DNA from 2 places in the Rhizobium sp. KDH_Rht_773_N genome. Region 2 is predicted to be linked to the other one. Evidence: riboswitches for the same ligand, from Rfam matches in the RefSeq annotation. Region 2 holds a riboswitch; the other holds the start of a gene.
What was found. A riboswitch is a leader RNA that binds a small molecule or an ion and turns the genes downstream of it on or off. The one in region 2 is predicted to bind ZMP and ZTP.
Positions count from the first base shown of each region.

Region 1: another riboswitch for ZMP and ZTP. It lies ahead of ACU8HS_RS17130 (bifunctional folylpolyglutamate synthase/dihydrofolate synthase); the one in region 2 lies ahead of ACU8HS_RS08150 (LysE family translocator).

Region 1 is NZ_CM129525.1:3,468,363-3,475,552, reverse strand. It holds gene ACU8HS_RS17130 (bifunctional folylpolyglutamate synthase/dihydrofolate synthase) at 224-1,513, opposite strand; ZMP/ZTP riboswitch at 1,540-1,620, opposite strand; gene ACU8HS_RS17125 (COG4315 family predicted lipoprotein) at 1,791-2,171, shown strand; gene ACU8HS_RS17120 (RNA polymerase sigma factor) at 2,182-2,697, shown strand; gene ACU8HS_RS17115 (anti-sigma factor family protein) at 2,694-3,479, shown strand; gene ACU8HS_RS17110 (nitrile hydratase accessory protein) at 3,490-3,861, opposite strand; gene nthB (nitrile hydratase subunit beta) at 3,848-4,507, opposite strand; gene nthA (nitrile hydratase subunit alpha) at 4,504-5,154, opposite strand; gene ACU8HS_RS17095 (hypothetical protein) at 5,409-6,101, shown strand; gene ACU8HS_RS17090 (SDR family oxidoreductase) at 6,201-7,190, shown strand, end outside.
Region 2 is NZ_CM129525.1:1,591,741-1,598,930, forward strand. It holds gene ACU8HS_RS08130 (C40 family peptidase) at 1-578, opposite strand, end outside; gene ACU8HS_RS08135 (MarR family transcriptional regulator) at 601-951, opposite strand; gene ACU8HS_RS08140 (leucyl aminopeptidase family protein) at 1,130-2,521, opposite strand; gene ACU8HS_RS08145 (tetratricopeptide repeat protein) at 2,662-3,495, shown strand; gene ACU8HS_RS08150 (LysE family translocator) at 3,497-4,132, opposite strand; ZMP/ZTP riboswitch at 4,206-4,285, opposite strand; gene ACU8HS_RS08155 (type II secretion system F family protein) at 4,318-5,301, opposite strand; gene ACU8HS_RS08160 (type II secretion system F family protein) at 5,317-6,324, opposite strand; gene ACU8HS_RS08165 (CpaF family protein) at 6,326-7,190, opposite strand, start outside.

The DNA.
Region 1 (7,190 bases), 1.9 Mb from region 2:
CACCGGCACTGTCATCCGGCAAGCTGACAAGCATCGCAACGTTCGGTCTTGTCCGGTCTTAACCTATATCCTGAGATAGCCGCCCTCCCTGATGTCGATTTAAGCCCCGAGCTTCGCCGAATTGTCTGCAAAGCGGTCAAGGATACGCTGCGCGTCCGCGCCGTAAACGATTTCGGCGGCGCGGCGCTGCTCCAGTGCTTCGCCAACAGCGAATTCCCAGGTGCTAGCGCGCCTCGCCGATCACCCGCTCGCGCAACAGGCCGGCGAGATAGAGCGATCCCGTCAGGATGACCCATGTGCCGGATGCGGCCGCCCGTTCGAGCGCCCGCCGGTAGGCGGCCTGGGGGTCCTCGATCACCTCGCTCGCAAGGCCGATCTCGCCGGCAAGCGCCTGCAGTTCGGCCGGCGAACGGAAACGGTTGGAAACCGAGGTGAAGATCGGCGAGACGCCGTATCGGCTGATAACGTCGAGAAGCCCCGCCGCATCCTTGTCCGCCGCAAGCGCGACGACCGCGATGCCCCGGCCGGAAAACCCGTCCATGCCGGAGAGATCGTCAAGCACCGCCTCGAGATTGAACGGCACATGCGCCCCGTCGAGCATGACGCAAACGCGCCGGCCGGCAACAGGCACGGTGAACCGTTCCAGCCGTCCCGGCAGCTGCGATTCCCGCTCGGCGTCCCTGTCGATCAGCCAGCCGCCGACCGCCCTGCCCTCGCGGGCCGTCACACCGCCTTCTCCGAGCACGTCGAGCGCCGCAGCGGCGACCGCGACATTGCGTTCGGCAATCGTCTTCAGCCCGGAAAAGTCCGGCCGGATCAGCCGCGCGTCAACTTCGGCCGCCCGCTTCGCAATCACCGCACCGGCTTCGTCCTCCGCCTCAAGCGGGGTGACGACGGCCGAGTGCGGCTTGATGATGCCGGCCTTTTCGAAGGCGATGGCGGCGCGCGTCCTGCCGAGGATTTCCGTATGTTCGAGCCCGATATTGGTGATGACGGAAACGTCGCTGTCGACGATATTGGTCGAATCCAGCCGCCCGCCGAGCCCCGTCTCGACCACCGCCCATTCTATGCCGGCATCCCGGAAAATCAGGATGCCCGCGGCGGTCAGCAGGTCGAACCAGGTCGCGGCCTCCGCGGCCGTCGCTTCCGCCCGCGCCGCCCGCAGGGCATCGAGCGCAAGAAACAGCGCCTCGGCAAGCGCGCCTTCCTCGACCGGCCTGCCGTTCACGCTGATGCGCTCGGAAATATGCTCCACATGCGGCGAGGCATAACGCCCGACGGAAATGCCGGCATGGCGCAGCCCCGCCTCGATCAGCGCGCAGGTCGAACTCTTGCCCTTCGTGCCCGCCACATGGATGGAACGAAAGGCGCGGTGCGGATTGCCGAGCCGGGCGGAGAGATCGAGGATCGGTTCCAGCCCGACGCGCATTTCGCCGCGCGGGCGCTGTTCCCAGTTGGTGAGCTGGTCGAGTTGCGAAAGGGCTTCGATAAGGCGGGGATTCTGGTTTTGCATGGGCATGGCACACATTACGAAGGTTACTTTTGTGCCCAGGCGAGCGGCATCGGCAACCTGCGCTCCCCGATGGTTTTCCATCTGTCTCGCCAGTCACGCAGGCTGCGCGACACTAGAACCTTTCGGATCGTCTGCCTAGCCTGCGAAGCGCCATCGAGCGTGCCCGCCGCGACGCCGGCAGCAAACGGGCCTTCAAAAAAGGGGGAATAAAACCGCGGCCTGCCGTGTCTCATCTCCGGTATCGCAAGAATGCGTGCCTAACCCGAGGAGAGAGACCATGAAGTCCGTGAAATTCCTGTCCGTGCTGGCAGTTGTCGCTGCCACCGCCGGCGCAGCCTTCGCCGCCCCCGCCGTCACCGAAGTCGAAACGGCCAAGGGCAAGGTTCTTGCCGGTGAAAAGGGCATGACGCTCTACACCTACAAGAAGGACGAAAAGGGCGTTACGAACTGCTACGACAAGTGCGCCGCCAACTGGCCGCCCTTCCTGGCCGCTTCCGATGCCAAGGCCGATGGTGCATACTCGCTCGTCGAACGCAAGGATGGAACCAAGCAGTGGGCCAAGGACGGCATGCCGCTCTATTACTGGGTGAAGGACACCAAGTCCGGCGACATTACCGGCGATGGCGTCGGCGGTGTCTGGGATCTGGCAAAGCCCTGATGAGGCAAGCGTGAAGACGCCCCCACCCGAAACGTTCGAGGGCCAGATCCTGGCCCTCCTTCCCTCGCTCCGCCGCTATTCCCGCAGCCTCACCCGCTCGGATGCCGAAGGCGAGGATCTGCTGCAGGATTGCGTGGAAAAGGTTCTGGCCCGGCGCGGCCAGTGGCGCGGCATCAACCTGCGCGGCTGGGTCCTGACGACGATGACCAACCTCTACCGCAACACCCGCCGCGCAAGCCCCCGCGACCGGCTGGTCGAACTCGACGCCGCCGAGGGCATGGCCGGTCCGGATGCCGAGGGCGACCCGCTGGAGCGCCTGCGGCTGGAACAGGCGCTGAACAGCCTGCCGGAAGACTACCGCGCCGTGCTGATGCTCGTCGTCATCGAGGGCTACAGCTACAGCGAAGTCGCCGCCATGCTGGACATTCCGATCGGCACTGTCATGTCGCGCCTGTCGCGCGCGCGCCAGCGCATGAGCGAACATATGAAAGCCGATAACGTGATTACGCTTCGGAGACCGAAATGAACGAGACCAACCCTGCCGTGACCGAAGCGGACCTGCACGCCTATGCGGACGGGCAATTGCCCGAGGCTGCCCGCGCCCGCGTGGAAGCCTACCTTGCCGAAAACCCCGAAAAGGCCGCCATGGTCGCTGGCTGGCAGGCACAGAATGCCGGCATCAGATCGCTGTTTGCAGGCTACGAGAAGAGCCGCGAGACGGATCCCCGCATGGTGACACCGGCCAGGCAGCCGGCCTCCCGCTGGGCGATGCGCGCCGCCTTCGCCGCCGCCGCCGTCACGCTCTTTGCGCTCGGCGCCCTCAGCGACCGTTTCGTCCCGCCGCTCTTCGAGCGCCCGCCGCTGCAGCTGGCCGAATCCGAGACCCTGCCGAAACAGGCCGAGACCGCCTTCCTCGTCTATGCGAGCGAGGTGCGCCACCCGGTCGAGGTCTTCGCCAACGAGGAGGCGCATCTGGCGACCTGGCTCGGCAAGCGCCTGGCGATCCCCGATCTCAAGGTGCCGGACCTGCAATCGCTCGGCTTCCACCTGGTCGGCGGCCGCCTGCTGCCGGTCGACGGCCGGCCCGGCGCCATGTTCATGTACGAGGACCAGGGCGGCGAACGGCTGACCGTCATCGTCGGCCGCAACAAGGAAAACAGGACGACGAGTTTCCGCTTCGCTTCCGCCAGCGATGTCGAGACCTTCTACTGGATCGACGGCGAACTCGGTTATGCGGTGACGGGCGAAATCTCCCGCGACATGCTGCGCAAGGTGGCCGAGGAATGTTACCGGCAGTTCCCGTCGTAAGACGGCAACCTCACCGCAGCGGATCGTTGGCAAGCTCGATCGGCCTACCGTGCGGCGTCGCCTCTGCCGCCCGCTGCCAGCTCTTCTGCAGCTCGAGGATCACGTCGGCATCCGCCACGCCGCGGCTGACGAGCAGATCGCAAAGGGCCGCCACCCAGCAATCGAAATAGTCGCTGCCGTCCTCGGCCCGGCCGGGCCTGTGCAATTCCTTCGACAGGACCTGCGCCCATTCGCTCCAGGCAAACAGCCCCTTCTCGTGCAGATGCACGGTCATGGCGAAGGCTTCCGCCGCCCAGGGCTCCGGGAAGACGGGATCACCCTCCGGTGACTTCGGCAGGCCGGGCGATTGCGCCAGCTGGGAGGGCAGCTCACACACGCTCAAGATAGCTCTCCCATGCATCGATCGAGACCGTCAGCGACGGGTCGGCGCCCTCGCCCCAGATCTCGCTGCCGTCGAAGACGACCGTATAGAGCCATTGCGGGTTCTCGCCCTTGCCATGCGCATTGTCGTCGGGAAAGACGAAGGACCCCTGAACCGCCTCGATCGTGCCTGTCCTGGCGCGGGCGTAGCGCGGCAGTCGCGTATGCGTGGCCGGATTGAAATTCCTGGTCTTCACCGTCTCGCCGACCACGAAGAGCGGCGCCGTCTCCACCGGCCGGTCGCAGGGACCGCCCCTGGCGAGCACGCCCGCCACCATATCGGCCTTCAGCACCCGCTTCGGCACCGCGCCGTCCTGCAGCCTGTGGCCGGAGAGCAGCTCTTCCCGCGTCGCAAATCCGTGGCGCTCCAGAAGCATGTCGATGCCGCGAATCCAGATCTCGTAATAGCTCGCCGAGAGATAGTCGGCCGGCGGAATGCTTTCGCGCGCATGCCGGCTCTCGTCGATCGTCCAGGCGCCGAAGGCGCCGCAGGAGAGCGTGATGCCGAGCGCCCGCTTTTCCCATTCGGCATGGAAACAGGGCTCGTTTGCTTCAGGCGCCACAGGGCCGAAACCCATCTGCCCGCCGAGATCGTGCGGCCCGTTCACGACGCCTTCTCCGGCATATGGGCAACGGCAGTGCCGATCATCGCATCGCGGCTGACGAGATCGGCCAGCGCCTGCTCGTCCATGCCTTCGCTCCCCTCCGGTCGTTCGGGAATGACGAGATAGCGCAGCTCCGCCGTCGAATCCCAGACGCGCACCTTCTTGCCCTCCGGCAGCGTCAGCCCGAATTCCGCAAGCACGCCGCGCGGATCGATGACCGCGCGCGAGCGATAGGCCGGCGCCTTGTACCAGACCGGCGGCAGGCCGAGCACCGACCACGGATAGCAGGAGCAGAGCGTGCAGACGATGAGGTTATGCGTATCCGGTGTATTGAAGACGGCCCGCATATGCTCGCCCTGCCGGCCGGTAAACCCAAGGCTCGCGATCGCCGCCGTCGCGTCCCGTTTCAGCCATTCGGCAAAATCCGGATCGCTCCAGGCCTTCGCCACGACCCGCGCCCCGTTGCGCGGCCCGACCTTCGTCTCATAGGTCTCGACGATCGCATCGATCGCCGCCGGATCGATCAGCCCCTTCTCCGTCAGCAGCGTCTCCAGCGCTTTGACGCGCGCCTGCATGTCGGAATAGTGGTTGTCGTGGTGAGGATCATGGTGATCGTGGTCATGATCTGCGTGGTCGTCTGTCGGCCGCATGGCGCTCTCCAAGGTAGAGCGCTCGATCTTATGCGCCGATCGGAGGGCCGCCAAGCATATTTCTCGTCAGAAAATGCGTCAGTCGGCATCATCTGTAATTACAAAAGCAAAAACTAATTAAGCAAATCCTCACTCACGCCGCCATCCTAACCAAACGTTAACGGCTTCGTCTCAACATCGCACTCATGAAAGCTCCGACATTCGGCCGCAGCACCAAACCGCCCGGACCTCCATCCATCCCTTTGCGAGAGGAGATGGAAAGCCTTGCGGACGGCCCGGCCTCTGCCGATCCGCGCCGGCGCGAGACCGAAGATACCTTGCAAAGCCCGGGGCTGGTCGCGCGCGCCCTGCTCGACCACGTGACTGAGGAAATGGCGACGGACGGCGATGTTCGTTCGATCGATCTCTTCGCGGCCCTGGGATCGGTCGGTGGTTTTTCCTGCGTCCTCACCGCGTTTGACATCGCCTCGGCCGGCCAGCTCAGCGACGCCGCCGATCTCATTGCCATGGAAACCGAGGATGGCTCGCGTTACTACACCGGCAACCTGCCGAACGCCTTCCTGCTGGAAAGCCATGATTCCCTGCTCAACCTGACCTATAGCGCGGCAAGAAGGTCCGGAGCCCTGATCCCGCAAGAGACGGCGATGGAAACGCTTCGTTACGTGATCTCGACCATCGGCCATTCGCAGTTCGGAATACCGCGGCTGACGGACGAGCACCGTCCGGGCGATACGCCCCTTGCCTACGTGCGCCGCCTTTGGCCGAAGCTGGCCGATGCTCTCGATCGAAATCTCGTGCCCATCGGCAAGCGGCCCTTCGCCATCGGCCTGGCGTTGGAACTTGCCTTCTTCCACGTCAGGCCGCCGCTCGATCCATCCCTGGCGGCGCGGATCGTCACCGAATGCGCCGTTCCCATGGCGAAAATCGATCCCCGCCTCGTCGCTTGAGCTATCCGAAATGAAAGCAAGGCCGTTCTTGCGCGCAAGACACGCACGTTTTGCGACGCGCCCCCTGCCCGATATGCCGTTTTTCGGTAGTCTGCCGCCATGAACATCCTGATTCTCGGTGCCACAGGTTTCATCGGCTCGGCGGTCGCAGCGCGCTTGCTGGCCGACGGCTGCACCGTAACCGGGCTTGCCCGCAATCCCGACCGGGCACGCATCCGCCAGCCCGCCATCCGCTGGATCAGGGCCGATCTGGAGAAGATGACCGATGTGGCCACCTGGGCCTGCGTGCTGCAAGGCCAGCACATGGTCGTCAACAGCGCCGGCGCCCTCCAGGACGGTCTTTCAGACAATCTCGCTGCCACCCAGCAACACGCCATGATCGCGCTCCAGCAAGCGGCGCGACTGGCCGGTGTCACACTCTTCGTCCAGATCTCCGCCCGAACGGACGGCGCCGGCGCCGACCTGCCCTTCCTCGCCACCAAACGCGCCGCCGATATCGCGCTTGCGGCGTCCGGCCTGCCTTACGTGATCCTGCGCCCCTCCCTCGTGCTCGGCCGCAACGCCCACGGCGGCACAGCCCTTCTGCGCGCGCTCGCATCCTTCCCGCTTGCCCTGCCGCTCCTCCATGCCGACAGCCCGGTTGAAACGGTCGCGGCCGAAGATGTCGCCGCCGCGGTCTCGGCCGCGATATCGGGCGCGCTTGCCTCCGGCAGCGATATCGCACTGGCCGCCCAAGAACGGCACACGCTCGCAAGCCTTGTCAGGCTGCACCGCGCCTGGCTCGGCCTGCCGGACGCGCCGGTCATCGCCATCCCGCCGTCGATCGCCCGCCCGGTCTCTTGGCTTGCCGATCTCGCCGGCCATCTCGGCTGGCGCTCGCCATTGCGCTCCACCGCCATGACCGTCATGTCCGAAGGCGTGCGCATGGACCGGCCGACACCTTCGGGCCTGCCGGCGCTTTCGGCTGCGGAGACGCTTGGCGCCAATCCTTCCGGCGTTCAGGACCTGTGGTTCGCCCGCCTCTATCTGCTGAAGGCGCCCGTCATAGCGGGCCTGTCGCTCTTCTGGCTGCTGTCGGGCCTCATCCCG
Region 2 (7,190 bases):
GAGCAATCGACGCCGAGGCCGGAACGGCCGCCCCAGAGATAGGGCACTTCCAGAAAGCGGGCGGCGATTGCGACATAATCTTCTCCGTCCAGCGCCCCGAGCGGCAGCAGGTGTTTCGAGAAGATCGCCGTGCCGTCGGCAAGCACCAGATAGCGATTGCCGCGGGCTTCCGCTTCGCCCGAAACGTGGACACGGCTGCCGATGGACAGCACCGCCCTGTAGGGTTTGCGCAGTTCCGGCTCGGGATAGAGGAAGGTGCGCTGGGCAATGACCATGTGGGTCGGCGCAGGCGCGGCTTCTGCAATTGCATCCTCCGGCACATAGCCGACATAACCGTCGGATACGGCCTTGACCCAGCACCAGCCGCCGGCGCGATCGAATATCGTGACATCCTCGCCGTGGAGCAGTTCGGTGTCGATGCCGCGGGCGAGATCGGGTTCAGGACGCAGGGCGACGACCGGGACGCAGACGCGGGCCGGCGTGCCGCTGACAAAACGCGCCGCCTCGACCTTGCCTTCAAGGCCGGCTTCCGCCAGGTCCGGGCGGTAGGCATGGAGGCGGCGATCGAGCATCGTCATGGCATTCCCTTTCAGCGGCCGTTCAGACCGGAAGCTTGCGACCCTGCTCGCGCACGAGGTCGCCGAGCTTTTCAAGATAGAGCGCGCCGCCGACGGTGCGCTTGATGATGACGTTGCGGCGGTCGGCATCGTCGCGGACGCGGTCGACGAGGCCCATTTCGCCCATCGTGTCCAGCGCGCGCGTGATGACCGGTTTCGTCACGTTCAGCGTCGCGGCCAGCCCGCGCACGGTATGCGGCGGCGGCACGAGATAGATATGCAGCAGGATCGCCATCTGGCGCAACGTCAAATCTCTGTTGTCGTGGCGAACCTGGTTCAGCGCCACGCCATGCCAGAGGCCAAGCGCCTGTGAGGCGGTCAGTTCGATCGGCACGGCCCCTCCGGAAATCGTTACGCTAACGTTTCATTTTCCGGCAGTTGGTCGGCACAGGCAAGAGGCGGCACGGAATGCCGCCTCGCAAGGTGAATAAAATTTTAACGACGAGGCTCAGCGAAGCTTTTGTCTCGCATGTCGTTGTCGCAAAACCGCTTCACACTTTTGCGCGACATGCTCAGCGTATACTGTGGCGGATATGACGGTAGAGTGCGCGGATCGCCTGCGCCTCGCCGCCACCCGGCGAATGGGCGCGCTCGTTCGGCGCCCAGCCGAAGATATCGAAATGCGCCCAGCTCTTGGCCTTGCCGACGAAGCGCTTGAGGAAAAGTGCGGCGGTGATGGCGCCGGCCATGCCGCCGGCCGGGGCATTGGTGATATCGGCGAATTTGGCGCGGATATCCTTTTCGTAGCCGGCATAGAGCGGCATGCGCCAGAGTGGATCGTCGGTTTCGAGGCTTGCTTCCATCAGGTCGTGGGCAAGGTTCTCGTCGTCGGTGAAGAAAGGTGGCAGGTCGGGGCCGAGCGCGACGCGGGCAGCACCCGTCAGCGTGGCCATGTCGATCAGCAGGTCCGGCTCTTCCTCGTCGGCATAGGCGAGCGCGTCGGCCAGGATCAGGCGGCCTTCGGCGTCGGTATTGTCGATCTGGACGGTCAGCCCCTTGCGGCTCTTGTAGATATCGCCGGGACGGAAGGCGTTCGACGAGATGGAATTCTCGACGACCGGGATGATGACGCGCAGATCGACCTTCAGCTTGGCGTCCATGATCATGAGCGCGAGGCCCATGACGTTTGCGGCACCGCCCATGTCCTTCTTCATCAGCAGCATGGAGGACGCCGGCTTGATGTCGAGGCCGCCGGTATCGAAGCAGACGCCCTTGCCGACGAGCGTAACCTTGCGGTGGCCCTTCTTGCCCCAGCGCAGCTCCAGCAGGCGCGGCGCATCGGCGCTGGCGCGACCGACGGTGTGGACCAGCGGGAAGTTTTCCTTGAGCAGGTCGTCGCCGATGATGACCGACATCTCGGCCTTGTAGTGATCGGCAAGACCGCGGAACGCCGCTTCAAGCTGCTCCGGCCCCATGTCGTTGGTCGGCGTGTTGATGAGGTCGCGGGCGAGGAAGACGCCGGCGAGCTGGCGCTTGATCTCGTTGCCGTCGGCGTCGCGCGGAATCATCAGCGTCGGGGCGGCGGATTTTTCGGACTTGTAGCGGTCGAACCGGTAGCTGCCGAGGCCGAAGCCAAGCGTCAGGCGGTTGGCCGTCAGCGGCGCGGTCTCGATGTGCCAGTCGCCGGCAGGAAGCGCGCGGGCGAGCTTGCCGGTGATGTAGGGCTGTTCCGACGGGTTGGTGCCGAGGCCGAAGAGCGCACCGCCGAGATGGCCGTCCTCCGTCGGGATCAGCAGCAGCGAGCCGCTTTCCGCCTTGTAGCCGGCTTTGCGCGCCCAATCGAGCGCGATCGGATCGATCGTGCCGGTTTCGATATGGGCGGGCGTCACAGCGAAGATCGGCAACGTCGAACCGCCCTTGGTGTTGAAGGGAGTCGGTCTCTCGATGAACTGGAAGGGGGCCATGTTTGTCCTTAGAGGCAGGGGCAGAATCGTTTCTTAACTGTCTGTTAGGGTTAACAGACTATTGCTGGAGCGAAGATTGCGTCAAAGCCTTTCCCTGTTCCGCTTTGAGGTCAGGCGCCGATTTCATTCAGGATCGCGCAATGCCCGTCTCGGCCTCCACTCCTCTCAACAAACGTATTCTGCAGGCAAGCGCCGCTATCCTCGTCGTGCTGGCGCTTGCCGGCTGTTCGACGACGGCAAAGGATCGCATGACGACCGGTTCCATCCCGAAGCTCGACAAGCCGGTCGAGCAGATGGACGCCAACGAATTGCGAGCAGCCACCGACCGTGTCGGCCAGGCCTACGAGAAGAACCCGCGCGATCCCGTCAACGGCGTCACCTATGCCAATCTGCTGCGCATGAACGGACGCGACGCGCAGGCGCTTGCCGTCATGCAGCAGGTCGCCATCGCCAATCCCGAAGACCGCACCGTGCTTGCCGCCTACGGCAAGGCACAGGCGGCCGCCGGACAGCTGCAGCAGGCGCTGGACACGATCGGCAGGGCACAGACGCCCGATCGGCCCGACTGGCGGCTGATTTCGGCGGAAGGGGCGATCCTCGACCAGATGGGCCGGCCGAACGATGCGCGCCAGCGCTATCGCGACGCGCTCGATATCCAGCCGAACGAACCGTCGGTGCTTTCCAACCTCGGCATGTCCTATCTTCTGACAGGCGATCTGCGCACGGCGGAAACCTACCTGCGCTCGGCCGCCGGCCAGCCCGCCGCCGACAGCCGCGTGCGCCAGAACCTGGCCCTCGTCGTCGGCCTGCAGGGCCGTTTTCCCGAGGCCGAGCAGATCGCGCGGCGCGAGCTTTCGCCGCAGCAGGCCGACGCCAACGTCGCCTACCTGCGCGGCATGCTTTCGCAGCAGAATTCCTGGCAGAAGCTGGCGGCAAAGGACGCGACGTCGCCTGCCGCCGCCGGTACCAACTGACCTATCTGCTGCTCAGCCCCGAGAGGATGAGGCGCAGGCCGAGGCCGGCCATGACCGCGCCTGCGGCCCTGTCGATCCAGGCCTTGGCGGCGATATAGACCTTGCGCGGCTGCCGCGCCGAAAAGGCGAGCGCGACGATCGCATACCATCCCGCCTCGACCAGGAAGACGCCGACCGGCAGCGCCAGCAGCAGCTCCACCGGCACGGCCTTGGGCAGGAGTGCGGCAAAGATGCTGGCATAGACCACGATCGTCTTGGGGTTGCTCAGCTGCGTCAGCATTGCGGTGGTGAAACTGCGCGCCGGCATGCTTCGGCCGGCAAGGTCGCCATCCGAAAGGGCCAGCGGCTGGCTGGCGCCCTTCCAGATCGCGAAGGCGATATAGACCAGATAGGCGCCGCCGGCGATCTTCAGCACGAGATAGAGCCATTCGAATTGCGACAGCAGCGCCGTCAGGCCGGCAAGGGCAAGGATGGCGAAGGTCACGCCGCCGATGCCCATGCCGAGTGCGGCCGCAAGCCCGTCAAAGCGGGAACGCGAAATGGCAATGCGCGAGACGACGACGAAACTTGGACCGGGGCTCATCGCGCCGATCATCAAAGCACTGATAATACTGATAAAAATGCCGAAGGAAGACATGGCGAAGCTCCGTTTTCACGCAATTCGCGAGGCAATGGCGGCGTCCGGCCCTGCCGGAATTGCTCAAGCGATCGAGGATTGCCCAGGCAAGCGGCAGCAATATCCGCGCTTCCCGATGGTCGTCCATCTCATTCGCCAGTTACGCGGAGGCGCACGCTAGCCGGATTCCCTTCCGGCGGCAAGCGTCAGAACCGGTCGGCCACCTGGATGCCGGCGGGGCCGAGGATGACAGCGACCAGCACCGGCAGGAAGAAGAGGATCATCGGCACGGTGAGCTTGGGCGGCAGGGCGGCCGCCTTCTTTTCCGCCTCGTTCATGCGCTCGTCGCGGCCTTCCTGCGCAAGCACGCGCAAGGCCGTCGCGACGGGCGTGCCGTAACGGTCCGCCTGGATGAGCGCCTGCGTGACCGAACGGACGAGATCGATCTGGGTGCGGGTTGCCAGGTTTTCGAGCGCCACGCGCCGATCCGGCAGGAAGGAGAGCTCGGCCGTCGTCAGCACCATTTCTTCCGCAAGCGGCGGCGACTGTTCACCGAGCTCCTCGGAGACGCGGCGCATGGCCGCTTCGATGGAAATGCCCGATTCCACGCAGATCAGCATCATGTCCAGCGCGTCCGGCCAGGCGCGCTTGATGGAGTGCTGGCGCTTGCCCATGCGGTTGGAGATATAGATGTTGGGCGCGTAGAAGCCGACATAGGCGATGCCGATGACGATGAAGAGCCGTATCGGCAGGCCCTTGTCGGCAAGGTTGCCGAGGCCGAACATCCAGAAGGCGGCGACGGCCAGGAACAGAAACGGCAGGAGAAAGCGCGCGACGAGGAAGGTGTTCAGCGCGTTTTCCGAGCGCAGGCCGGCCGCGCGCAGCTTGTTCATGGTGTTGTCGTCCACCAGCGCCTTGCGCAGGTTGAAACGCTCGACGATCTGGCGGACGGAGCGGTTGTTCTGGCTCCTGAGCGTGGCCTTGCTGCCGGCATCGGCGTTCAGGCGGGCGCGCTCGCGGGCGCGGATCTGCTCGCGCTCGGTCGAAACCGCCTTCATGCGCTTGTTGAGATCGCCACGCTCGAAAAAGGGAACGGCAAGCGTGTAGAAGGTGGCGAAGACGGCGATGGCGACAAGCACCGCCATGATCGTGGCGGGATCGGTCAATGTTGCGGCGAGTTCCTGCGACATGCTGCCCTGCCCCCGCTAGATATCGAAATTGATCATGTTGCGCATCACGAAGATGCCGATCGACATCCAGACCGCCGAAAAGCCCATGATGAAGTGGCCGCGCGGATCGGTGAACAGGATCATCATGTATTGCGGCGACGTCAGATAGACGAGCAGGGCAACGATGAACGGAAGGGAGCCGATGATGACGGCGGACGCCTTGGCCTCCATCGACAGCGCCTTGACCTTGGCCTTCATCTTCTTGCGGTCGCGCAGCACCTTGGAAAGGTTGCCGATCGCTTCCGACAGGTTGCCGCCGGCCTGCGACTGGATGGCGATGACGATCGCGAAGAAGTTGACTTCCTGCAACGGCATCTGGTTGGTCATGCGGGCACAGGCTTCGGGTATGCCGAGGCCCACCTGCTGCGCCTCGATGATACGGCGGAATTCGCTTTTGACGGGCTCGACACCCTCGGTCGCGATCAGGCGGATCGCGTCGTTCAGCGGCAGGCCGGAACGGATGGAGCGGACGATGACGTCGAGCGCGTTCGGAAATTCGTCGAGGAACTTGTTCTGGCGGCGCGAGATGAGGAAGCCGATCACCCAGCGCGGCAGACCGAGCCCGCCGACCAGGGGAACGCCGAGCATGACCGCTGTCGACGCGCCGGCAACGAAAAGCACGATCAGCAGCACCAGGGCGAAGAGCGCGCTGAAAAGATAGAAGCGGGCCGGCGTGATCGGCAATCCCGCCTGCACCAGACGGGATTTCAAGGACAGCGTTTTCCTGGTCTTCTCGTGCTGCCGCTTTTCGAGGTCCTTCAGGCTGTCCTGCACCGATTTCCGGCGCTTCGACAGTTCCTGCACACGGTCGCGGGCGGCCTTGACCTTGGAGCGGTCGACTTCGGCCGCCTTGACCCGGTTGATGCGGCTTGCCGATTTCTTGTCGTTCTCGATGCGCGAGAACAATAGGGCATAACAGACCGCCCCCGCAGCGACGGCTGCGAGAACGACGATTGCCAGCACTGTCGGATCGATGCCGAACATCTCAATCCTTCGATTTCGCTTCCAGCTCGTCGAGCGCGGCGGCGAGACGCTTTTCTTCGTTGTAATAGCGGGCGCGGTCCCAGAAATGCGGCTTGCCGACGCCGGTGGACATGTGGCGGCCGATCAGGCGGCCGCCGGCGTCCTCGCCCTCGATTTCGTAGCGCATCAGGTCCTGGGTGATGATGACGTCGCCTTCCATGCCGATGACTTCGGTGATCTGGGTGATGCGGCGCGAACCGTCGCGCAGGCGCTGCGCCTGGATGATGACATCGACCGAGGAGGAGATGATTTCGCGCACCGTCTTGGCCGGCAGGCTGAAACCGCCCATGGCGATCATCGATTCCATGCGGCTCAGGCATTCGCGCGGGTTGTTGGCGTGGATCGTGCCCATGGAGCCGTCGTGGCCGGTGTTCATGGCCTGCAGCAGGTCGAACACTTCGGGTCCGCGCACTTCGCCGACGATGATGCGTTCGGGGCGCATGCGCAGGCAGTTCTTGACGAGGTCGCGCATGGTGATCTCGCCCTCGCCTTCGATGTTCGGCGGGCGGGTTTCCAGGCGCACGACATGCGGCTGCTGGAGCTGCAGTTCGGCCGTATCCTCGCAGGTGATGACGCGCTCGTCGCGGTCGATATAGTTCGTCAGGCAGTTGAGCAGCGTGGTCTTGCCCGAACCCGTACCACCGGAGATGATGACGTTGCAGCGCACCCGGCCGATGATCTGCAGCACGGTTGCGCCTTCGGGCGTGATGGCGCCGAAGCGGACGAGCTGGTCAAGCGTCAGCTTGTCCTTCTTGAATTTGCGGATGGTAAGGGCCGGGCCGTCGATGGCGAGCGGCGGCGCAATGACGTTGACGCGCGAGCCGTCC